DNA from 4 places in the Pseudomonas sp. AC172 genome. Region 4 is predicted to be linked to each of the others. Evidence: predicted binding sites of a transcription regulator. Region 4 holds the regulator's gene; each other region holds the start of a gene.
The links. The regulator FliA, encoded in region 4, starts transcription of late flagellar genes. The targets are predictions, from matches to a motif close to CTAAAGTTTNNNNNNNNNNNGCCGNTAA.
Positions count from the first base shown of each region.

Region 1 (5,680 bases), 4.8 Mb from region 4:
AGAAATGCTTCAAGGATGGCAATGTTGTCGTCGAGCAACTCAACTCCCGCGATGAGCAGGCACGAAGCATGACCTGGACGACGATTTACAACACGTTGGGGGTGGCGAATCTGTGGGCGGCGATGAACGTGGAAGCGCTGGGCGAAGGCAAATCCCGGGCGACCTGGACGATCATTGCCGAGCCGGCTTCGGGGGGGGAAGAGGCGTTGCCAGGGTTCAAGGATTTCGTGCAGGGGTTTGCGGATGATGCGATGGGGAATGTTTTGAAGCTGTTTGTCTAAGGCTTCGGCTTTGCGGTGAATGCACCACCGCTTTCGCGAGCAAGCTCGCTCCCACAGGGTATTGGGTGTTCACACATGTTGTGTTCAACCAAAATCCTGTGGGAGCGAGCCTGCTCGCGAAGAACGATAACGCGGTCTCCAATCTGAAAAATCAGATCTTGAAGCTGTCGACCAACTGCTTCAGGCGGTTAGCCTGCTGCGACAACGCATCACAATCCTTCAACGTCTCGTTGAGGTTGGCCACGCTCTGCTGGTTCAGCAGGTTGATCTGGTTAACGTCGACGTTGAGGGTTTCCACCACGGCGGTCTGCTCTTCAGTGGCCGCTGCCACCGACTGGTTCATCCCGTCGATTTCACCAATGCGCTGAGTCACGCTGACCAAGCGCAAACCGGCCTGGTTGGCCACTTCCACGCTTTGCTCGCTGGAGGCTTGGCTAGCGTTCATGGTGGTCACCGCTTCGCGCGAACCGATCTGCAGCGAGGTGATCATCTTGTGGATCTCTTCCGCCGATTCCTGGGTGCGATGGGCGAGGTTACGCACCTCATCCGCCACCACGGCAAAACCACGTCCGGCTTCACCGGCACGGGCGGCTTCGATCGCGGCGTTGAGCGCCAACAGGTTGGTCTGTTGCGAAATCCCTTTGATCACATCGAGGATGTGGCCGATGTTGTCGGTGCTGGCGTTAAGGGTTTCGATCTGCGTGCACGACAGGCTGATCTTCTGCGACAGCTCGGTCATCGCCTGGATCGTCTGCTCAACCACCTGACGACCGTCATCGGCCTGCTCGCTCGCGCCGCTGGCGTGCTGCGAAGCATCGGCGGCGTTGCGGGCAATTTCCTGCGTGGCGGCGCCCAACTCGTTGATCGCCGCAGCCACGCTGTTGGTCCGCGCACTTTGTTCGTCGGAACCGACGATCGAGGCGTTGGACGACGCCATCACCCGTTGCGACAGGTCATGCACGTGACGGGTCGCCGAGGACACCTCGGAAATCGACGCGTGAATCCGTTCAACGAACTGGTTGAACGCGCTGCCCAATTCACCGAACTCGTCTTTGCTCTCGACCACCAGACGACGGGTCAGATCACCTTCGCCCTGAGCGATATCTTTCATCGCGCGGCCCATGGTGGTCAGCGGACGCATTAGCACGTTGATCAACAGGCTCAGCAGCAGGGCAATCGCGCCGACAGCGACAAACATCGCGATCAGTGCCGACGTGCGGAATTGGCTGAGTGCGGCGTAGGCTTTGTCGCGGTCGATCGACAGACCGATGTACCACTGCGCATTCGGCAGATCGCTGACCGGGGTGAACGACAGAATGCGTTCCTGACCGTTGAGCACGACGTTCTGGTTGCCCTTCTCGATGCGCACGCTGGTGTTCGGATAGATGTCTTTCAGGTTTTTCATGACCTGGTCTTTGTCCGGGCTGACGATCACCTGACCGTCGGCGCTGACCAGGAACGCGTGTCCGAGGCCACCGAAGTCCACCGAGTTGATGATCTTCACCAGGGTTTCCAGGCTCAGGTCACCACCGACCACGCCCAGCAGCTCGCCGTTCTTTTTCACCGGCATGGCGATGGTCACCACCAGCCCGCCGACAGCAGCCATGTACGGCGGCGTCAGCATGGTTTTGTCGGCAGTGACTGCTTGCTTGTACCAAGGGCGCTGACGTGGGTCGTAACCGTCCGGCATCTTCGCGTCAGGACGCTGGGTGAACACACCATTGGCTTGGCCAACGTAGGTGAACTGGAAGTTCGAGGTGAATGCTGGTTGATCGACCAGACCCGGGAAATCCGCGTCCTTGCCCTGATGGGCGACGTTTTGCGCGAGATTTTCCAGCACCAGAATCCGCCCGCTCATCCAGTTCTGCACGCTGCTGGCGGTCAGGTCACCGGCCTGCTGCACGGAAGACTGAAGGTTCTGGCGAATGGTGTTTCGCTGCAGATAGTCGTTGTAGAGGGTGAACAGCGCGAACGCCAGGACCACGACGCCCGAGGCGGCCAACAGGATTTTATGGCTGAACTTGAGATTCATTTCATGGGACTTCTTATGCCAAAAGTGGGGATGCGTTCCGGATGCAACATTCCATGTACAGCGCAGGCAGCGTTCTTCTGGCCGCTCTACTTTGGTGCACGCATGTCTCACCAGTCTGTCGGCACGTGTCGGAGAAATCTTAGGGCTGAGCGGGAAATGGATGGCATTTCTGCCGGATTCCCGCCGAACGGCGTGCCAGAGCGTTCGCCCCGATGTTTTTCAGTGCTGATGTTCGGGTGGCAGTTGCAAATTTCGTATCCCTTGATGACAATGCGACTAATTATCATTTGTGACGTTCGCGTTCATGTCCTCACCTGAGTTTGCAGTACAGGCGCTTTACAGTAGTCATCACGGCTGGCTCAACGCTTGGCTGCGCGCGCGGCTGGGTAATGCGGCGGATGCGGCGGATCTGGCCCAGGACACTTTCCTGCGTCTGCTGCAACGCACCGAACGCCTCGAACTCAAAGCACCCCGCGCCTTCCTGCGCACGATTGCGCGTGGGCTGGTGATCGATCATTGGCGCCGTGAGGAAATCGAACGTGCCTACCTCGAAACGATCGCCCATTGGCCTGAAGCAGAAACACCGAGCGCCGAAGCCCGGGCGCTGGTGATCGAACTGCTGGAAAGCATCGCGCGGATGCTTGAAGGACTGAAGCCAAAAGTGCGTCAGGCCTTTCTGCTGGCGCAGTGCGAAGGTTTGACCCACAAGCAGATTGCCGAACAGATGGGGCTGTCGTTGCGTTCGGTTGAGCGTTACGTCGCCGATGCGCTCTATCACTGCTACGTACTGCGGTACGAAAGCTGATGCCGGTGGATAATCTTTCTCTTGGCCGTCGCACCGAGCCGCAGCAAAAGGTGGTCAAGCAGGCCATTCACTGGCTGTTGCGACTGCGCAACAATCACGGCAATCCGCGCCTGAACCGCCAGTGCGAACAGTGGCGTGCCGAACACCATGAGCACGAACTGGCCTGGCAACGGGTGCAGTCGCTGCAAGCAGAACTGAGTAACAATCTGCGCGCGGTACCTGGTGCGCAAGTGGCGTTCAATACGCTGGAAAACAGCGCGCAGGGTTTGGGCCGGCGACAGGCGTTGAAGCTACTGTCTGGCGCATTGCTGATGGGGTCCGCCACATGGCTGGCCAAGGATACTGCCGCGTGGCAACAATGGAGCGCCGATTACGCTACGGCGACGGGCGAGCGGCGCGGCTTCCAGTTGCCGGACGGTACCCGGATCGAGTTGAACACTGCCAGCGCCGTGGATCTGGATTACACGGCGCAACAGCGCCTGATCAAACTGACTCGCGGCGAGATCATTGTCACGTGTGGTGGCTCCGACGAGGGCGCGCCGTCTGATCGGCCGCTGCGTGTACAAAATCGTCACGGGACTTATGAGCCCGCCGATGCCCGGTTCATCCTGCGTCAGGAACATGATTGCACGCGGCTCAGCGTCACCCAAGGCCAGGTTGCCATCCACTCCGGCGGCACTTCGGTAGAAGCACTCGCCGGGCAGAGTTATCTGATCGACCACCACCAGGTACGCCCGGCCCCGAAGCTGGATATGGACGCTGGTGCCTGGGTCGATGGTTTGATCGTCACGCGCAATATGCGTCTGGGTGATTTTCTCAGCGAAGTCAGCCGTTATCGTCAGGGCTTTCTGAGTTGTGCGTCTGACGTTTCCGAGTTGCGCCTGTCGGGCGTATTTCGCCTGGAAGACACCGACAAACTGCTGGCAATTCTGCCGCAGACATTGCCGGTGCAATTGCGCTATCGCACACGCTGGTGGGTGACGCTGGAGCGCGTCGCCTGAAATTATTTTGGCGGGTTTTCGCAGCTGGTCCGGCTTAGTCAGTAAGCACTTCAACTCAAGCGTTTGCGACTTCCTACGGAAACCTACAATGACTGTCCGCGCCACCTGTAAGAACCCTCTGAATTTCACTGCCGAATCGGGACTGCTGCGCCACGCTATTCGCGCGGCGCTGTTTTCGACTGCGCTGGGCGTTGGTGTGATGCCTGCTTTAAGCATCGCGGCGACGCCCGCTGGCAGTGAAGTCAGCCATCGCTACAACGTGGCTGCGGGCCCTCTCGGTGAGGCGCTGAATCAGTTTGCCCGTCAGGCCGGCATCACGTTGTCGATGACCCCGCAGCAGACTCAGGGCCTACAATCGCCGGGCGTTCAGGGCGAATATTCAGCCGATCAAGCACTGAGCCATTTGCTCGGCGGCTCGGGTCTGGAAGCGGTCAGTCAGGACGGCAGCAGCTACGTCCTGCGCCCGCTCGCTGAGAACGAAGCGCTGGCCTTGCCGACCACCGACATCAAAGGCTTCGCCCTCGGCAACGCCTTGGGCAGCATGGACGGCTACAACGCCACTCACAGCCAGATCGCCACCAAGACCAGTACCGCGTTGCTGGAAACCTCACAGAGCGTGTCCGTGGTCACTCGCGAGCAAATGGACGACCAAGGCTCGCAAACCGTTTCCCAAACCATGCGCTATACACCCGGCGTGCTGACCAATCCCTACGGCGCCACTCACCGATACGACTATGTGGCCATGCGCGGTTTCAACGACGGCTCGGTGGACAATATTTACCTCGACGGCCTCAAGTCGATGGGCGACAGCGGCACTTACAGCACCATGCAGGTCGATCCGTATTTCCTTGAGCGCGTGGACATCCTCAAGGGCCCCTCGTCGGTGCTGTACGGCCGCAGTTCGCCGGGCGGCCTGGTGGCACTGACTAGCAAGAAACCGTTATATGAGGCTTACCATCAGGTGCAAGCGACGGTGGGCACTCAGGGCCAGCGTGGGGTCGGTTTTGACTTCAGCGGTCCGGTCGATGACGACAAGCGTATCGCCTATCGTCTGACCGGGTTAACGGATCAATCCGACACGCAATTCGACCACAACAAGGAAAAGCGCTTCGCCTTCGCACCCACGCTGAGTATCGATTTCAGTGAAGACACTTCGCTGACCTTGCAGGCTTATCTGCAACACGATCCGGATGGCGGCTACCACGGCGGTGTACCGGCCGACGGCACCATTCATCAACGTAATGGCAAGCGCATCTCTCCACACTTCTTCGAAGGCGAGCCGGGTGTCGATGGCTATTCGCGTGATCAGCAGTCGTTCGGTTATCAATTTGAGCACCGCTTCAACGACGTCTTCACCGCGCGGCAGAACTTCCGCTACCTCGACTCCAAGGTGAACATGGATCAGGTCTACGCCTACGGCTGGACCTCACCGACCAGCGACGAGCTGAACCGCTATTACACCGGAGGGGATGAGCGTCTGCATGCGTTTATCGTCGACAACATGCTCCAGGCTGAATTTTTCACCGGCGCGACCAAACACACGGTGCTCATCGGCGCTGAC
Region 1 is NZ_OZ409868.1:5,459,931-5,465,610, reverse strand. It holds gene ACZ0A4_RS24805 (SRPBCC family protein) at 1-281, shown strand, start outside; gene ACZ0A4_RS24800 (methyl-accepting chemotaxis protein) at 433-2,313, opposite strand; gene ACZ0A4_RS24795 (sigma-70 family RNA polymerase sigma factor) at 2,618-3,118, shown strand; gene ACZ0A4_RS24790 (FecR domain-containing protein) at 3,118-4,119, shown strand; gene ACZ0A4_RS24785 (TonB-dependent siderophore receptor) at 4,208-5,680, shown strand, end outside.
Region 1: the regulator FliA is predicted to act here: its motif matches at 2,429-2,456, upstream of ACZ0A4_RS24800 (methyl-accepting chemotaxis protein).

Region 2 (5,680 bases), 4.4 Mb from region 4:
GGCCTCGAAGCGTTGGTGCGCTGGCGTCACGGCGAACGTGGTTTGCTGCCGCCGAGCGAGTTCGTGCCGTTGGCCGAGCAGAGCGGCTTGATTGTGCCGCTGGGTTACTGGGTGATTTCCCGCGCCCTGCGCGACATGCAGGCGTTGCGTGAACGCGGACTGCCGGCGCTGCACATGGCGATCAACCTGTCGTTCCGCCAGTTTCAGGACAGCCAATTGTTGCCGACGCTCAGCCGCCTGATCGCCGAGCGCGGTGTAGAAGCGCAGTGGCTGGAATTCGAACTGACTGAAACGGCGGTAATGCGTCGTAGTGATCTGGTCAAGCAAACCATGGATGCCCTCGGCCGCCTCGGCGTGCGCTTCTCGCTGGATGATTTCGGTACCGGGTTCTCGTCGTTCGTGCACCTCAACAGCTTGCCGATCACGCTGCTGAAGATCGACAAGAGTTTCGTCGGTGGCATGGAGCAGCGCGAAGAGAACCGTAAACTGGTGCACGCGATGATCAATCTTGCGCACAACCTGCATCTGGAAGTGGTAGCCGAAGGCGTGGAAACCCCGGAGCAACTGGAACTGCTGCGCGGGTTTGGCTGCGATCAGGTGCAGGGTTACCTGATCAGCCGGCCGTTGCCGTTGGCGGAACTGGTTGAATACCTGACGTTTGGCTCAAGCCAACAGGTTTCTGTGGAGGCCGTTTAAAAGATCGCAGCCTGCGGCAGCTCCTACACCGATCCCTGTAGTAGCTGCCGTTTTGTTCTTAATCCGCACCAACGACCTCAAAGCGTGATGTAACAGGCTCCAACCGAATCATCCGCTTCATTTTCCATTCAAACGCCAGCGTCAAACTCACCGCCGCACACGCCAGGCCTAGCGCCAAACCCCACCAGACGCCTGTCGGCCCCCAGTTCAAGTGGAACGCCATCCACCACGCTGCCGGCGCACCAATCAGCCAATAGCAACCAAGCCCGACCAGAAACGTGGTTTTCGCATCCTTGAGCCCGCGAATACAGCCCATGGCAATCGTCTGCGTGCCGTCGAAGAGCTCGAACCATGCCGCCACGGCCAGCAGGCTCACCGCCAAACGAATCACTTCGGCAAACACCGGATCATTGTGATCAAGGAATAACCCGACCAACTGATTTGGCAGCAACCAGAAAACCAGTGCAAAACCCAGCATCACCACGGCGCCAAAGACGATGCCGACCCGCCCGGACATCCGCGCATCGCTCAATTGCCCGGCACCGTAATGCTGGCCGACGCGCATGGTGATCGCGTACGACATGCCCGCCGGCACCATGAATGCGACCGAGACGATTTGCAGGGCAATCTGGTGTGCGCCCAGTTGCGTGCTGCCCATGGTGCCCATGCACAGTGCCGCGAAGGCGAACAAACCGACTTCCACTGCGTAGGTGCCGCCGATTGGCAGGCCGAGGCGCCACAACTCTTTCAGGTACTGCCGATTCGGCCGCGACAGGCCCGCGCGCAGCGGATAAGCGTCATACGCTGGATGCCGACGGATATGCCAAGCCAGCGCCAATGCCATGCAGTTGGCAACAATTGCCGTGACCAGGCCGATCCCCGTCAGGCCCATTTTCGGCAGACCGAACATGCCGGTGATCAGCGCGTAATTGAGCAGGAAGTTGGCCACCGTGCCGGCGAGGCTGATCACCATCACTGGTGTCGCCCGGCCAATCGCACTGGTGAAACCGCGCAGGGCCATGAAGCTCAGGTAGCCGGGCAGGGCGAAGGGCAGGGCAATCAGGAATTGCCCGGCGGCGTTGACGTTGGTTTCGGTCTGGCCGAACAGCAGCAACACCGGTTTCAGGTTCCACAGCAGCAACCCGGCGCCCAGCGCCATCAGCCACGCCAGCCACAGACCGGCCTGAGTCAGCCGTGCGGCGCCGATGATGTCGCCGGCGCCCTTGCGAATCGCCACCAAGGTGCCCACCGCCGCAATCACACCGATGCAGAAAATCGATACGAACGAATAGCTCGCCGCGCCGAGACCGCCACCGGCCAGCGCTTCCGGACTCAGGCGCGCCATCATTAAAGTGTCAGTCAGCACCATCAACATGTGCGCCAACTGTGAAGCGATCAACGGCCCTGCCAGCCGCAGGATGGCCCAGAGTTCGGTACGCACAGGATGCTGCATGGTCATCACCACTCGATTTCAGAGGGAACAGGAGACCGTCGATTCTCGGCGCTTGGCAGGCGTTGCACAAAGGGATAAAAAGGATGGGTGGCATGATTAAAACTCATCTTGAGCAGATTTTGTCAGACTGGCTGCATCCCGCTATAGGAGCTTTCTGTATGTCTCGTCGTCTTCCTCCCTTGTATGCCCTGCGCGCATTTGAAGCGGCAGCGCGGCATAGCTCGTTCACCCGTGCGGCGGAAGAGTTGTCGATCACCCAGAGTGCGGTCAGTCGGCATATTCGAACCCTGGAAGATCATTTCGCTTGCCGGCTGTTCCATCGCAGCGGGCGCAATCTGCAACTCACCGAAGCGGCCCGCCTGCTGTTGCCCGGTATCCGCGAAGGCTTCACTGCTCTGGAACGAGCCTGCAATACCTTGCGTGCCGAAGACGACATTCTGCGCATGAAGGCGCCGTCGACCTTGACTATGCGCTGGCTACTGGCGCGGCTTAGTCGTTTCCGTCACTTGCAGCCGGGCAACGAAGTGCAACTGACCAGCGCCTGGATGGATGTCGATTCGGTGGACTTCAACGATGAACCGTTCGATTGCGCAGTGCTGTTGAGTGACGGGCATTTTCCGCCGGACTGGGAGGCCAGTCTGCTCTTTCCTGAAGAGCTTATTCCCGTGGGTGCGCCGAACCTGCTCAACGATCAACCGTGGGATCTGGCCCGGCTGGCGTCCACCGAATTGCTCCATCCGACCCCGGATCGGCGTGACTGGCGAAGTTGGCTGGAACACATGGGGCTGTCAGATCAGGTGTCGCTGAAGGGCGGACAGGTGTTCGATACCCTCGAACTGGGCATGATCGCGGCGGCGCGCGGCTACGGCGTGTCGATGGGCGATTTGTTGATGGTTGCCGAAGACGTGGCACAAGGAAGACTGAGCCTGCCGTGGCCAACGGCGGTCGCCAGCGGATTGAATTATTACCTGGTGTGGCCAAAAACCCGTCCGGGAGGTGAACGTTTGCGTCGTCTCAGCGACTTCCTGCAAGGCGAAGTCCGCGCCATGGAGCTGCCGGCGGTTGCGCGCTTGAGCTGAAACGTTCGAGCCGCCACAATGGCGGCCTTGCGCCATACCCACGTTGCGCGCTCAAGTATTCGGTTTCACCGCCGACTATGAGCAAGTGGAACCGTCGTGCCGGTCTCCACGATTCACCCCCACTATTAGAAAATTATCCGAGTCGAGATCAAGGAGGATCCCGTGGCTCGGCCAGGAGCTGTCCATGTCTCAACCTCGCGCTCGGATCGCCTCGCAGCTGGGCCTCGCGCTCGCCGTGATACTGGCGATTGTCATCAGTGGCAGTACAGTGTTCGCCCTGCGTTCGCTGGATTCGGCCAACCTCGCCACCCGTGAAGAGCATCTGGCCAGTGAGGCGCGGCTGTTGGCCGACCAACTGAGTACCTTCCACGGCACGCTGCGTGAAAGCACCCAGCGCTTGAGCGGGTTGTTCGAGAAGCGCTTCAGCGCGGGTTTGAGCATTCACCCGAGTGAGCCGGTAACGGTGGCAGGCACCCAGACCCCGGGTTTGCACCTGGGCAGCGAAGTGCTGAACAACAACTTCAAGGAAGTCGACGAGTTCAAGCAGATGACCGCCGGTGTCGCCACGCTGTTCGTGCGCAGCGGCGAAGACTTCGTCCGGGTCAGCACCTCGCTGACCAAACAGGACGGCACGCGCGCCATCGGCACCTTGCTCGATCACGCGCACCCGGCCTACGCGAAGCTGATGGCAGGGCAGAGCTACGTTGGTCGCGCCTTGTTGTTCGAGCGTTCCTACATGACCCAATACACCCCGGTGCGCGATGGCAGCGGCAAAGTGATTGCAGTGTTGTTCGTCGGCTTCGATTACACCGACGCACAGAACGCCCAGTTCGATAACCTCAAGCGTTTCCGTATTGGCCAGACAGGCTCCCTGGCACTGCTGGATGAGCAGAACAAATGGCTGGTACCGCCGGCTGGCGTGCAGGCGCTGGATCAAGCGATTCCGGTGATCAGCGGTCTGGCGAAAACGCCGGGCAAAGGTCAGTTCTGGGGCGATAAGTCCGAAGATTTCTACAGCGTTGCCGTGCCGTTCGACGGTGGCCCGTGGTCGGTAGTGGCGAGCATGCCGAAAGCCGAGATCCGTGCGGTAACCTGGAGCGTCGGTACGCAACTGGCCATTGGCAGCCTGTTGGCGATGCTGCTGGCGGTCGGTTCCGTAGTCTGGTTGCTGCGTAGCAAACTGGCGCCACTGAGCGATCTGGTCCGTCAGGCGGAAGCCTTGGGTGCCGGCGATCTCAGCGTGCGCCTGAACGTGTCGAGCAACGACGAAATCGGTCAGCTGTCCCGCGCGTTCAACCAGATGAGTCAGGCGCTGTCGACCATGGTCGAGCACATCCGCCGCTCTTCGGAAGAGGTCAACAGCCGTGCTCAAGCCTTGTCTGGCCTGTCCGGTGGCGCGTACGAAGGCATGGAGCAGCAGTCCGGCGAAATCACCAGCATGGCCGGCGCGGTGGAAGAGTTCAGCGCGACCTCGCTGAACATTGCCGACAACATGGGCGCAACTCAGCGTCTGGCGCAGGAAAACGCCCAGCAAACCCAGATTGGCCGCAGCTCGATGGAAGAAGCGTCGTCCTCGCTGGAGCAAATCGCTGGCGCCCTGAACAGCACCGCCACCGTGATCAACACCCTCGGTCAGCGTTCTCAGGAAATCGGCGGCATCGTTGGCGTGATTACTTCGATTGCCGAGCAAACCAACTTGCTGGCGCTGAACGCAGCGATCGAAGCGGCTCGCGCCGGCGAACAAGGTCGCGGCTTTGCCGTGGTAGCCGATGAAGTGCGCAGCCTGGCTTCGCGTACCCGTCAGGCGACTGATGAAATTTCCAGCATGATCCACAGCATCCAGCAGGAAACCGGCAACGCCATCAGCACCATGGAGCAGGGCAATGTGCTGATGCAGGAAGGCTTGTCGCGCAACGCCAATGTCGCGTCGGCGCTGGCGCGTATTGACGAGCAGAGCCGTTCGGCGGGGCAGCAGTTTGCGGCGATTACCACGGCGACTCAGGAACAGAGCAGCACTGCGACGTTGTTGAGTAGTAATTTGCAGAGCATTGCGCTGGCCAACAGTGAGCAGCGTGAGGTTGTATCGAACCTGGCGGTGACGGCGAAAGAGCTGGAGAAGCTGGCGGCGGATCTGCGCTCCGAGGTTGATCGCTTTCGTTGATGTGTGCCTGAAATAGCTTTCGCGAGCAAGCTCGCTCCCACAGTTTCCGGGGTCGCTCACAAATCGTGTGAGCAACCTAAAATCTTGTGGGAGCGAGCTTGCTCGCGAAGGCAACACCGCCGATCCATGGCAGATCACCCTATATGTCTCTCATCTCTACTTGCTGAAACGTTTCCGCAGCGCTATAAAAATGGCACAACTCCAATAAAGGCTACTGCCATGACCCCGCTCAAACTCGCCGTCGCCCTCGGCGCATTCTCTGCTGCTTCCCACGCCATGGCCTGGGATTAC
Region 2 is NZ_OZ409868.1:5,096,392-5,102,071, reverse strand. It holds gene ACZ0A4_RS23135 (putative bifunctional diguanylate cyclase/phosphodiesterase) at 1-696, shown strand, start outside; gene ACZ0A4_RS23130 (NorM family multidrug efflux MATE transporter) at 755-2,149, opposite strand; gene ACZ0A4_RS23125 (LysR substrate-binding domain-containing protein) at 2,308-3,228, shown strand; gene ACZ0A4_RS23120 (methyl-accepting chemotaxis protein) at 3,413-5,389, shown strand; gene ACZ0A4_RS23115 (aldose 1-epimerase family protein) at 5,609-5,680, shown strand, end outside.
Region 2: the regulator FliA is predicted to act here: its motif matches at 3,279-3,306, upstream of ACZ0A4_RS23120 (methyl-accepting chemotaxis protein).

Region 3 (5,680 bases), 5.1 Mb from region 4:
TCCACATTTCTTCGTCTCTGATGTCGCCTTCGCGAGAAAACTCGGCTCCTACAGTGGATCTGTGAACGATACAGAACCATTGTAGGAGCGAGCTTGCTCGCGAAGGGGCCAGAAGCAGCGCCGCTTAAATGCGGAAACTACCCACCAATTGCTTCAACCGCGCCGCCTGCTGCTCCAGATCCGAGCACGCCCGCAACGTCGCCTGCAAGTTCTCCACGCCTTCCTGATTCAGCGTGTTGATCTCGTTGATATCGACATTGATCGACTCCACCACCGCCGTCTGCTCTTCCGTCGCGGTCGCCACCGACTGGTTCATCCCGTCGATCTCACCGATCCGCTGGGTCACGCTGCCCAACCGCTCGCCGGCCTGGTTGGCGATGCCGACGCTGCTTTCGCTCTCGCGCTGGCTCTCGGTCATGATGGTGACTGCCTGACGTGCGCCGACTTGCAGCTCTTCGATCATCTTCTGCACTTGCTGCGCCGAATCCTGGGTGCGGTGCGCCAGATTACGCACCTCGTCGGCGACCACGGCGAAACCACGACCGGCTTCACCGGCACGCGCGGCTTCGATCGCGGCGTTGAGCGCGAGCAAATTGGTCTGCTGGGAAATGCTGGTGATCACTTCAAGAATCTGACCGATGTTCACCGTGTTGCTGTTCAGCGTTTCGATGTTGCCGCACGAGTCGCTGATCTTCGCCGACAGCTGTTGCATGGCCTGAATGGTTTTATCCACCACCTGCTGACCGTCGACCGCAAGGCTGCGCGCATCGCTCGAATGCTGCGAAGCGAGGGCGGCGTTCTGGGCGATTTCCTGGGCGGCGGCGCCGAGCTGGTTGATCGCGGCGGCGACGCTGTTGGTGCGGGTGGCTTGCTGATCCGAGTTGTACATCGACGAGTTCGACGCCGCGACTACGCGCAGGGCGACTTCGTTGACCTGGCCGGTGGCCGAAGACACTTCACGGATCGAGGTGTGAATACGCTCAACGAAGCGGTTGAACGAAGTGCCCAGCGCGCCGAATTCGTCGTTGCCGTGAATTACCAGACGTTTGGTCAAATCGCCTTCACCTTCGGCGATGTCGTGCATCGCGCGGCCCATGGTCAGCAACGGTTGCATCAGCACGCGGATGAGCATGCCGAGCAGGGCGATGATGATCACCACGGCTATGACCATGGCGATCAACGCCGAGGTGCGAAATTCGCTGAGCATCGAAAACGCGGTGTCTTTATCGAGCACCAGCGCCACGTACCAGTCGGCCGAGGGCACGCCGTTGACGTGGGTGAAGGAAATCAGCTGGGTCTTGCCGTCGAACTCGACTTCTTTCAGGCCCGGGCTGACTTTCGGCGCGCCGTTTGGATAAGCCTCGGCGAGGGTTTTGAGCACCAGTTTGCTGTCCGGGTGGATCAGGATCTTGCCGTCTGCGCTGACGATGAACGCGTGGCCGTGGCCGCCGAAATTCAGCGAGTTGATGATCGCGCTGACGCTGGTCAGGTCGATGTCGGCACCGGCAACACCGAGCATCTGCCCTTGGCGCTGTACCGGGGTGGCGACGGTGATCACCAGTTTGCCCGAGGAGGCGGCGATGTACGGTTCAGTGACGATGGTCTGCTGTGCGCTGTTGGCCGCTTTGTACCAGCCACGGGCGCGTGGATCGTAGTCCGGCGCGCGGTTGCCGGTCGGCACCGAGAACATTACACCGTCGGCGCCGCCGAAATAACTGAGCTGGAAATTGCCGGTGTAGGCGGGCAGATCAATGATGCGTTTCAGGCTGGCCGGGGCGTTGCCATCGACGGCCACTTGCTGCGACAGCGATTGCAGCAATTGAATGCGGCTTTCCAGCCAGGTCTGGATGTTGCTGGTGGTCAGGCTGCCCAGCTCCTGCATAGAGGCTTCGGTGCTGCTGCTCAGGGCTTCGCGCTGTCGATAGTCGTTGAAGAAAATGAAACAGGCGAACGCAACGGCCACCACGAGGGCGGCAGCCAACAAGATCTTGTGGCTGAATTTCATGTTTCTGGTCATCGAATGAACTACCGCGAAGGGGCTGGTCAAGAAAGGGCGGCAATTTGCCACACTCGGGGGCTTTGCGCTGCTCTTATTTCGACCGCGGCGCGCCAAAGATTAGGCGTCTTTGGTGAAATGCGACGAAATGCTCAATAGCCCTACAAAGTGTCTGATTTATCGGCAAATGCCGGACGGGCGGGCTAATAAATAGCCGTTCCTCCACGGAACCAGATGAGGGTTTTCTCTTCTAAGCTTCTGGTTGGCACCATGCCATCCCCCCTCGTTCCAGGAGTTACACCATGTCGCTGCGATCTCTCGCCCTTCTGACGTTTTGCGTGCTGCTGACCGCATGCAGCAAGGTCAATCAGGAAAACTACTCGAAGCTCTCGGCCGGTATGGCCAAGGCCGAAGTCGAGACTCTGCTCGGCAAGCCCACCGATTGCTCGGGCGCGCTCGGCATGTCCAGTTGCACCTGGGGCGACAAGAACAGCTTTATCAGCGTGCAGTACGCCGGTGACAAAGTGCTGATGTTTTCCGGCCAAGGCCTGAAGTAAACCGGGGCTTCGCGCCCACGGAGAAGAAAAATGAAGCGGTTATTGCTGATCCTTTTTGCCGGCCTGGTACTGGCCGGCTGCGCCACTTCCGGCGTCGACCCGTTGGCGCCGAAAACCGTCAACAGCGTCAATCTCAAGCGCTATCAGGGCACCTGGTACGAGCTGGCGCGCTTGCCGATGTATTTCCAGCGCAATTGCGCGCAATCCGAAGCGCATTACACCCTCAAGCCTGACGGCAATGTCGCGGTGCTCAATCGCTGCCTGACGCCGGACTGGCAGTGGGAGGAGGCCAAGGGCACGGCTTATCCACAGGTGCCGGGAAAGACCGACAAGCTCTGGGTCGAATTCGATACCTGGTTCTCGCGGCTGATTCCGGGTGTGGCGAAAGGCGAATACTGGGTGTTGTACGTCAGCGATGACTACAAGACCGCCATCGTCGGCGACCCGAGTCGCAAGTACATGTGGCTGCTGTCGCGCACGCCGACCGTCAACGGTGTGGTGCGTGAAGAACTGCTGAGCAAGGCGCGTCAGCAGGGCTATGACACCACGCGCTTGATCTGGCGGGCGTCGGATCGGCAGATGGCCAAGACCTCGAACTAAATAACACCATCAAACAAATGTGGGAGCGAGCCTGCTCGCGAAGAGGGCGTGTCAGTTAACGAAAAGTTGCTGATACACCGCTTTCGCGAGCAGGCTCGCTCCCACATTTTTGTTTTGTGTCAGCCTAAAAGGTCGCGCAGAACCTGGGTGAAGGCGCGCGCACTGTCTTCTTCGCCAGCATGCCGTCCATCGCGCACAACCCACTGGCCGTTGACCAGCACATCGCGCACCTGACGATCGCCACCGGCAAACAACCAGCGATTCAAAATCCCGTCGCCACTGGCCGTCGCCAGATACGGATCATTGCCATCGAGCACGATCCAGTCCGCCCGCTTGCCCACTTCCAACGCACCAATCGGCTGCCCCAATGCCTGCGCGCCACCGTCCAGCGCCGCGTCATACAACGTACGCCCGACCATCGGCTGATCTGCACCGTACAAACGGTTACGCCGCTGATCACGCAGACGCTGGCCGTATTCCAGCCAACGCAATTCTTCCACCACACTGAGCGAGACATGGCTGTCGGAACCGATGCCCATACGTCCGCCCTGAGCGAGGAAATCCACCGCAGGGAAAATCCCGTCGCCCAGGTTCGCTTCGGTGGTCAGGCACAGACCGGCGATGGCGCGACTCTTGGCCATCAGCGTGACTTCTTCAGCGTTGGCATGAGTGGCGTGGACCAGGCACCAGCGCTGATCGACTTCGGCATTTTCGTAGAGCCATTGCAACGGGCGACGACCGCTCCAGCTCATGCAGTCATCGACTTCTTTCTGTTGTTCGGCGATGTGAATATGCACAGGGCATTGCTTATCGCTCGCCGCCAAGACTTCGCTGATCTGCTGTGGCGTGACCGCACGCAACGAGTGGAAGCACAGACCCAGCGATTGCGCCTTTTGCTGCGCGAGCAATGGTTGCAAACGTGATTGCAGATTCAGGTAATTTTCGGTGCTGTTGATAAAACGGCGCTGGCCATCGTTGGGCGTCTGGCCGCCAAAACCGGAGTGGCTGTAGAGCACTGGCAGCAGGGTCAGGCCAATGCCGCTTTCGCTCGCGGCCTGACTGATGCGCAACGCCAGTTCAGCTGGGTCGGCATACGGCTGACCGTTGCTGTCGTGGTGCACGTAATGAAATTCGGCCACCGATGTGTAACCGGCCTTGAGCATTTCGATGTACAGCTGACGGGCAATGACGCCGAGCTGATCCGGGCTGATTTTTCCGACGAGCCGATACATCAGATCGCGCCACGTCCAGAAACTGTCATTCGGATTACCGGCCACTTCGGCCAGACCCGCCATCGCTCGCTGGAAGGCGTGGGAGTGCAGATTAGGCATACCCGGCAGCAGCGGGCCGCTCAGCCGTTCGGCGCCATCTGCGGTGGAGTCGGCCTGGATTTGGGTCAGCAGGCCCTCGGCGCTGACCTCAAGACGTACATTGTTGGCCCATCCGTTAGGCAGCAGCGCGCGTTCGGCAAAGAAGGCGGACATGGTTCAGCACCCCATCGTGTGTTATTTGTATATACATATACAGACGTTTGCCTGCCCGGTAAACTCCGGCAAGCTAGCCACTTTCATCAATGAACAGGGATCCACCGTGCCGACTCCGCCTCCAGTCTCCCCGTTGGCCGCGAACATGGGCGACAGTCCGGCGCCCTTGTACGCCCGCGTCAAACAGATGATCACCCAGCAGATCGACAGCGGAAACTGGCCGCCTCACTACCGAGTGCCGTCCGAGAGCGAGCTGGTCAATCAACTCGGTTTCAGCCGCATGACTATCAACCGCGCGCTGCGCGAGATGACCGCCGACGGCCTGTTGGTGCGCATGCAAGGCGTCGGCACTTTTGTCGCCGAACCGAAGAGCCAGTCCGCGCTGTTCGAAGTCCACAACATTGCCGACGAAATCGCCTCCCGTGGTCATCGCCACACCTGTCAGGTCATCACCCTCGAAGAAGAGGCCGCCGGTTCCGAGCGCGCGCTGGCGCTGGACATGCGCGAGGGGCAGAAGGTGTTCCACTCGCTAATCGTGCATTACGAAAACGACATTCCGGTGCAAATCGAAGACCGTTTCGTCAACGCGCTGGTGGCCCCGGAATACCTCAAGCAGGACTTCACCCTGCAAACGCCTTACGCCTATCTCAACCAAGTGGCGCCGCTGACCGAAGGCGAACACGTGGTCGAAGCGATCCTTGCCGAGTCGTCCGAGTGCAAGTTGCTGCAGATTGAAAAGGGCGAGCCGTGCCTGCTGATTCGTCGCCGCACGTGGTCGGGGCGTCAGCCGGTGACCGCTGCTCGTCTGATCCATCCCGGTTCTCGTCATCGTCTGGAAGGACGCTTTCACAAATGAATGGTTTGAAGGTTTTACGCGCCGAAGGCTACCCGCGCATGCCGTGGAAAAACGGCGGTGGCAGCACTGAAGAAATCACCCGTGATGCGGGCGCCGGTCTGGACGGTTTTGGCTGGCGCCTGTCGATTGCCGACATCGCCGAGTCGGGTGGTTTCTCGACTTTCGCCGGTTACCAGCGAGTGATCAC
Region 3 is NZ_OZ409868.1:5,751,423-5,757,102, forward strand. It holds gene ACZ0A4_RS26010 (methyl-accepting chemotaxis protein) at 125-2,017, opposite strand; gene ACZ0A4_RS26015 (hypothetical protein) at 2,299-2,553, shown strand; gene ACZ0A4_RS26020 (lipocalin family protein) at 2,584-3,153, shown strand; gene ACZ0A4_RS26025 (formimidoylglutamate deiminase) at 3,273-4,637, opposite strand; gene hutC (histidine utilization repressor) at 4,783-5,493, shown strand; gene ACZ0A4_RS26035 (HutD/Ves family protein) at 5,490-5,680, shown strand, end outside.
Region 3: the regulator FliA is predicted to act here: its motif matches at 2,093-2,120, upstream of ACZ0A4_RS26010 (methyl-accepting chemotaxis protein).

Region 4 (5,680 bases):
TCCACCGCGAACTGGCCTTTGCCGTGCAGTTGATCGAGCAACGACTCGAACTCGGCATCGGTGATTTCATCGCTCGCAGCTTCAGCAGCCGTTTGCGCAGGTGCGGCAGCAGCCGGGGCTTCGGCTTCGGCCTTGACGGCGTTCAGCGAGTCCAGCAGTTGTTCGAATTCGTTATCGGTGATGTCGCCCGACGAGTCGCCTTCGACGACCAGTTCTTCGATCATCTCGGCCACCGGCGATGCCGGGGCGGCGTCCGCCGATTGCGGTTCGGCCAGGCGCGCCAGGGCGGCCAGCAGTTCCGGGGTGGCAGCGGTGATCGGCGCACGCTCACGAACCTCAGTGAACATGCTGTTCACCGCGTCCAGTGCTTCGAGGACAACGTCCATCAGTTCTGCATCAACGCGACGCTCACCCTTACGCAGGATGTCGAACACGTTTTCGGCGATGTGACAGCACTCCACCAGCTCATTGAGCTGAAGGAAGCCGGCGCCCCCTTTTACAGTGTGGAAACCGCGAAAAATTGCGTTGAGCAAATCTGCGTCATCCGGGCGGCTTTCCAGCTCGACCAGTTGTTCGGACAGTTGCTCAAGAATCTCGCCGGCCTCAACCAGGAAATCCTGAAGGATCTCTTCATCGGCGCCGAAGCTCATTAATGGGGTGCTCCTACAGGTCTAAAAACCCAAAAAACCTAAAATTCCAAAACTCTAGAACCCGAGGCTGGATAACAAATCGTCCACATCGTCCTGACCGGACACAACGTCTTCTCGTTTATCGGCATGAATCTGCGGACCTTCACCCTGCGAGAGATGTTTTTGTGGATCTTTTTCTGCAAGCATCGCGGCGCGGTCATGTTCGATGCCCGCAAAGCGGTCGACCTGACTGGCCATGAGCACGAGTTTGAGCAAATTGCTTTCGACTTCGGTGACCAGTTGGGTCACACGCTTGATCACCTGACCGGTCAGGTCCTGGTAATCCTGGGCCAGCAGGATGTCGTTGAGATTGCTCGACACCGCACGGTTGTCCGTGCTGCTGCGTGACAGAAAACCGTCGACCCGGCGCGCCAGCTCGCGGAACTCTTCAGCCCCGACCTCGCGACGCATGAAGCGACCCCAATCGGCGCTCAAGGTCTGGGCTTCATCAGCCAGACTGTTGACCACCGGCGTGGCGCTTTCCACCAGATCCATGGTGCGGTTGGCCGCGGCTTCTGTCAGCTTGACCACATAGCCCAGGCGTTCGGTGGCGTCGGTGATTTGCGACACTTCCTCAGCCTGTGGCATGTTCGGGTCGATCTGGAAGTTGACGATCGCACTGTGCAGTTCACGTGTGAGCTTGCCGACTTCCTGATACAGGCCGCGGTCACGGGTCTGATTGAGCTCATGGATCAGTTGCACAGCGTCGCCGAACCTGCCTTTTTCAAGGCTCTCGACCAGTTCGACCGCGTGTTTTTTCAGGGTCGACTCGAAATCGCCCTGTGAAGATTCGTTATGCTCCATAGCTCCCCCGCGCGTTCATCAGCCGATGCGTTCGAAAATCTTCTCGATTTTGTCTTTCAACGCCTGAGCCGTGAAAGGTTTGACTACGTAGCCGTTCACACCGGCCTGAGCGGCTTCGATGATCTGCTCGCGCTTGGCTTCTGCAGTCACCATCAGCACTGGCAGGTGCTTGAGTTTTTCATCGGCACGCACGTGGCGCAGCAGGTCGATACCGGTCATGCCCGGCATGTTCCAGTCCGTTACCAGAAAGTCGATGCTTCCGCTGTTGAGCACTGGAATGGCAGTCACGCCATCGTCAGCCTCGACGGTGTTGGTGAACCCAAGATCACGCAGCAGGTTCTTGATGATCCGCCGCATCGTTGAGAAGTCATCAACGATGAGGATTTTCATGTCTTTGTTCAATTCGACCTCCAAGCAGTCTTAAACGCGCCCAGCACCTGGACGCGCCACTTCAATCAATCGGCGCAGCACTCGAAGACTGTCTGGAGCACAACAGAGCAAGACCGGTGCCGTTCATCACCGCACCAGCCTCGTTCGCAGTGTCCCCACACTGCCTTCAGCGCGCTCGCCACTCCCCCAAACGCCCCCGCAAACGGGCCGCGCACTGGCTGTGTAACTGGCTGACCCGCGATTCACTGACGCCAAGGACTTCACCGATTTCCTTGAGGTTCAGCTCTTCGTCGTAGTACAGCGCCAACACCAGTCGCTCACGCTCCGGCAAATTGGCAATCGCGTCCGCCAGCGCTGCCTGGAAGCGTTCATCTTCCAGATCGCGCGACGGCTCGAGATGAGCACTCGCGCCATCCTCGTGCAGCCCTTCGTGTTCGCCGTCCTGCAACAGATCGTCGAAACTGAACAGGCGACTGCCCAAGGTGTCATTCAAAATCCCGTAGTAATCGTCGAGACTCAATTGGAGTTCGGCCGCAACCTCGTGATCTTTAGCATCACGGCCGGTTTTAGCTTCAATTGAGCGAATCGCGTCGCTGACCATACGGGTATTACGGTGAACCGAGCGTGGTGCCCAGTCCCCTTTGCGCACTTCGTCGAGCATCGCGCCGCGGATTCGTATGCCCGCGTACGTTTCGAAACTGGCGCCTTTGCTGGCGTCGTATTTGGTCGAGACTTCGAGCAGGCCGATCATCCCGGCCTGAATCAGGTCTTCGACCTGCACACTCGCTGGCAACCGTGCCAGCAAGTGATAGGCAATGCGTTTGACCAGTGGCGCGTAACGCTCGATCAGTTCGTACTGCGCGTCACGTGCCGACTTCTTGTAGTAGTTCATACCGCTTGCGGTCATAGCACGGGCCCTGCCGTTTGCTGCACGAGGCGCTCGACGAAAAACTCAAGGTGGCCACGCGGGTTGGCGGGCAGCGGCCAGGTATCGACCTTCTGCGCGATCGCCTTGAACGCCAGCGCGCACTTGGAACGCGGGAAGGCTTCGTACACCGCACGCTGCTTCTGCACCGCTTTACGCACGCTTTCGTCGTAAGGCACGGCGCCGACGTATTGTAGGGCCACGTCCAGGAAGCGATCCGTGACCTTGGTCAACTTGGCGAACAGGTTGCGCCCTTCCTGCGGGCTCTGCGCCATGTTGGCCAGCACGCGGAAGCGGTTCATGCCGTAGTCGCGGTTGAGCAGTTTGATCAGTGCGTAGGCGTCAGTGATCGAGGTTGGCTCGTCGCAGACCACCAGCAACACTTCCTGCGCGGCGCGGACAAAACTGACTACCGAGTCACCAATACCCGCAGCGGTGTCGATCACCAATACGTCGAGATTGTCGCCGATGTCGCTGAATGCCTGAATCAGGCCGGCGTGCTGCGCCGGGCTCAGGTGCACCATGCTCTGCGTGCCGGACGCGGCCGGGACGATGCGAATGCCACCGGGGCCTTGCAACAGCACGTCGCGCAATTCGCAACGGCCTTCGATGACGTCGGCCAGCGTGCGTTTAGGGGTCAGACCCAACAATACGTCGACGTTCGCCAGCCCCAGATCGGCGTCCAGCAACATGACCCGACGGCCAAGCTCTGCCAGCGCCAGGGACAAGTTCACTGACACGTTAGTCTTGCCGACGCCACCTTTGCCGCCGGTCACCGCGATCACCTGTACGGGATGCATGCTGCCCATGTTATTTCTTTACCTTGTCTTGCATAGACGGAGGCCACATTACTGGCTGCGCGTTCACAACCGGAACAATGCATGGCAGACCATCGATGTAGGTACAAAAACTGTTCATGAATACCTCAGCCTACCTGCTTGGTCGGGCTGTGATAGATATCAGCGAACATGTCGGCCATGGCTTCTTCGCTGGGTTCTTCCTGCATTTGCACGCTGACGGCGCGGCTGACCAGTTGATGACGGCGCGGCAGATGCAGATCATCCGGAATCCGTGGGCCATCGGTCAGGTACGCGACCGGCAATTCATGACTGATCGCCAGGCTCAACACTTCGCCAAGGCTGGCCGTTTCATCCAGTTTAGTCAGGATGCACCCGGCGAGCCCGCAACGCTTGTAACTGTGATAAGCGGCGGTTAGAACCTGTTTCTGGCTGGTGGTTGCCAAGACCAGATAATTTTTTGAGCGAATGCCACGACCGGCCAGACTTTCGAGCTGCATGCGCAGGGCCGGATCGCTGGCTTGCAGGCCGGCAGTATCGATCAACACCACGCGTTTGCGCAGCAGTGGATCCAGCGCTTGCACCAACGATTGGCCAGGATCGACGTGAGTCACCGGCACATTGAGAATGCGCCCCAGGGTCTTCAGTTGTTCCTGCGCGCCGATACGGAAACTGTCCATGCTCACCAGCGCCACATTCTGCGCGCCGTATTTCAGCACATAACGCGCGGCAAGCTTGGCCAGCGTGGTGGTCTTGCCCATGCCGGCAGGGCCGACCATGGCAATCACACCGCCCTCTTCCAGCGGCTCGACTTCCGGTACGGCAATCATCCGTGCCAGGTGCGCGAGCAGCATGCGCCAGGCCTGACGCGGCTCTTCGATATCAGTGATCATCGCCAACAAATCGCGCGACAACGGCCCGGACAGACCGATACGTTGCAGACGGCGATACAGATTGGCTTGCGCCGGACGGCTGCCTTGCAGCTGATTCCAGGCCAGGGTGCCGAGCTGGACTTCCATCAGCTCGCGCAGGCTGTTCAATTCAAAGCGCATCGAATCCAGTGCACGCGGATCAACACCGCCGGAAGACTGCGCAGGCGCCGGGGCCGGACGCGCCGGAGCGGCGTAGGTCGGCTCGCTCAGCGGTTCTGCGGCGGTCAAAGGCAGGCCAGCCGTCAACGGCAGCCCGGCGAAAATCTGGCGATTGCTGTTGCCGTCGGCTTCGCCCCGCAGGCTCAACTCGGCCTGGGCGGTGACGATGCGCGATTGGGTCTTGCGCAGCTCGTCTTCGAGCTCCATGTTCGGAACCCGTGGCGCCAGCGCCGACAATTTGTAATCCAGTGCCGCCGTCAGCTCAACACCGCCGGCAATGCGGCGGTTGCCAATGATGGCGGCATCAGCGCCCAGCTCATCACGAACCAGCTTCATGGCCTGACGCATATCGGCGGCAAAGAAACGCTTAACTTGCATAAACCACTACCTCAGCCGTTGGGCCCTACTGTCGCAACGATGGTCACTTGCTTGTTGTCCGGTATTTCCTGGTAGGCCAGCACATGCAGCCCAGGGACTGCGAGGCGGCCAAAGCGCGAGAGCATCGCGCGGATCGGGCCAGCGACCAAAAGGATCACCGGCTGACCTTGCATTTCCTGACGCTGCGCCGCTTCGATGAGCGAACGCTGCAGCTTCTCGGCCATGCTTGGCTCCAGCAGAACGCCCTCTTCCGAGCCTTGTCCTGCCTTCTGCAGACTATTGAGCAATATTTGTTCCAACCTTGGTTCCAAGGTGATCACAGGCAGCTCCGACTCAGTGCCTACAATGCTTTGGACGATGGCGCGTGATACGCCGACCCGCACAGCAGCCACCAGCGCGGCGGTATCTTGACTCTTCGCGGCGTTGTTGGCGATGGCTTCGGCAATGCTGCGGATATCGCGCACCGGCACGTGTTCGGCGAGCAGCGCTTGCAGCACTTTGAGCAACTGCGACAACGAGACCACGCCCGGCACCAGCTCTTCTGCCAGTTTCGGCGAGCTTTTGGCCAGCAATTGCATGAGTTGCTGCACTTCTTCGTGGCCGATC
Region 4 is NZ_OZ409868.1:654,736-660,415, reverse strand. It holds gene ACZ0A4_RS03090 (chemotaxis protein CheA) at 1-650, opposite strand, end outside; gene ACZ0A4_RS03085 (protein phosphatase CheZ) at 705-1,493, opposite strand; gene ACZ0A4_RS03080 (chemotaxis response regulator CheY) at 1,512-1,883, opposite strand; gene fliA (RNA polymerase sigma factor FliA) at 2,050-2,790, opposite strand; gene fleN (flagellar synthesis regulator FleN) at 2,787-3,617, opposite strand; gene flhF (flagellar biosynthesis protein FlhF) at 3,734-5,074, opposite strand; gene flhA (flagellar biosynthesis protein FlhA) at 5,086-5,680, opposite strand, start outside.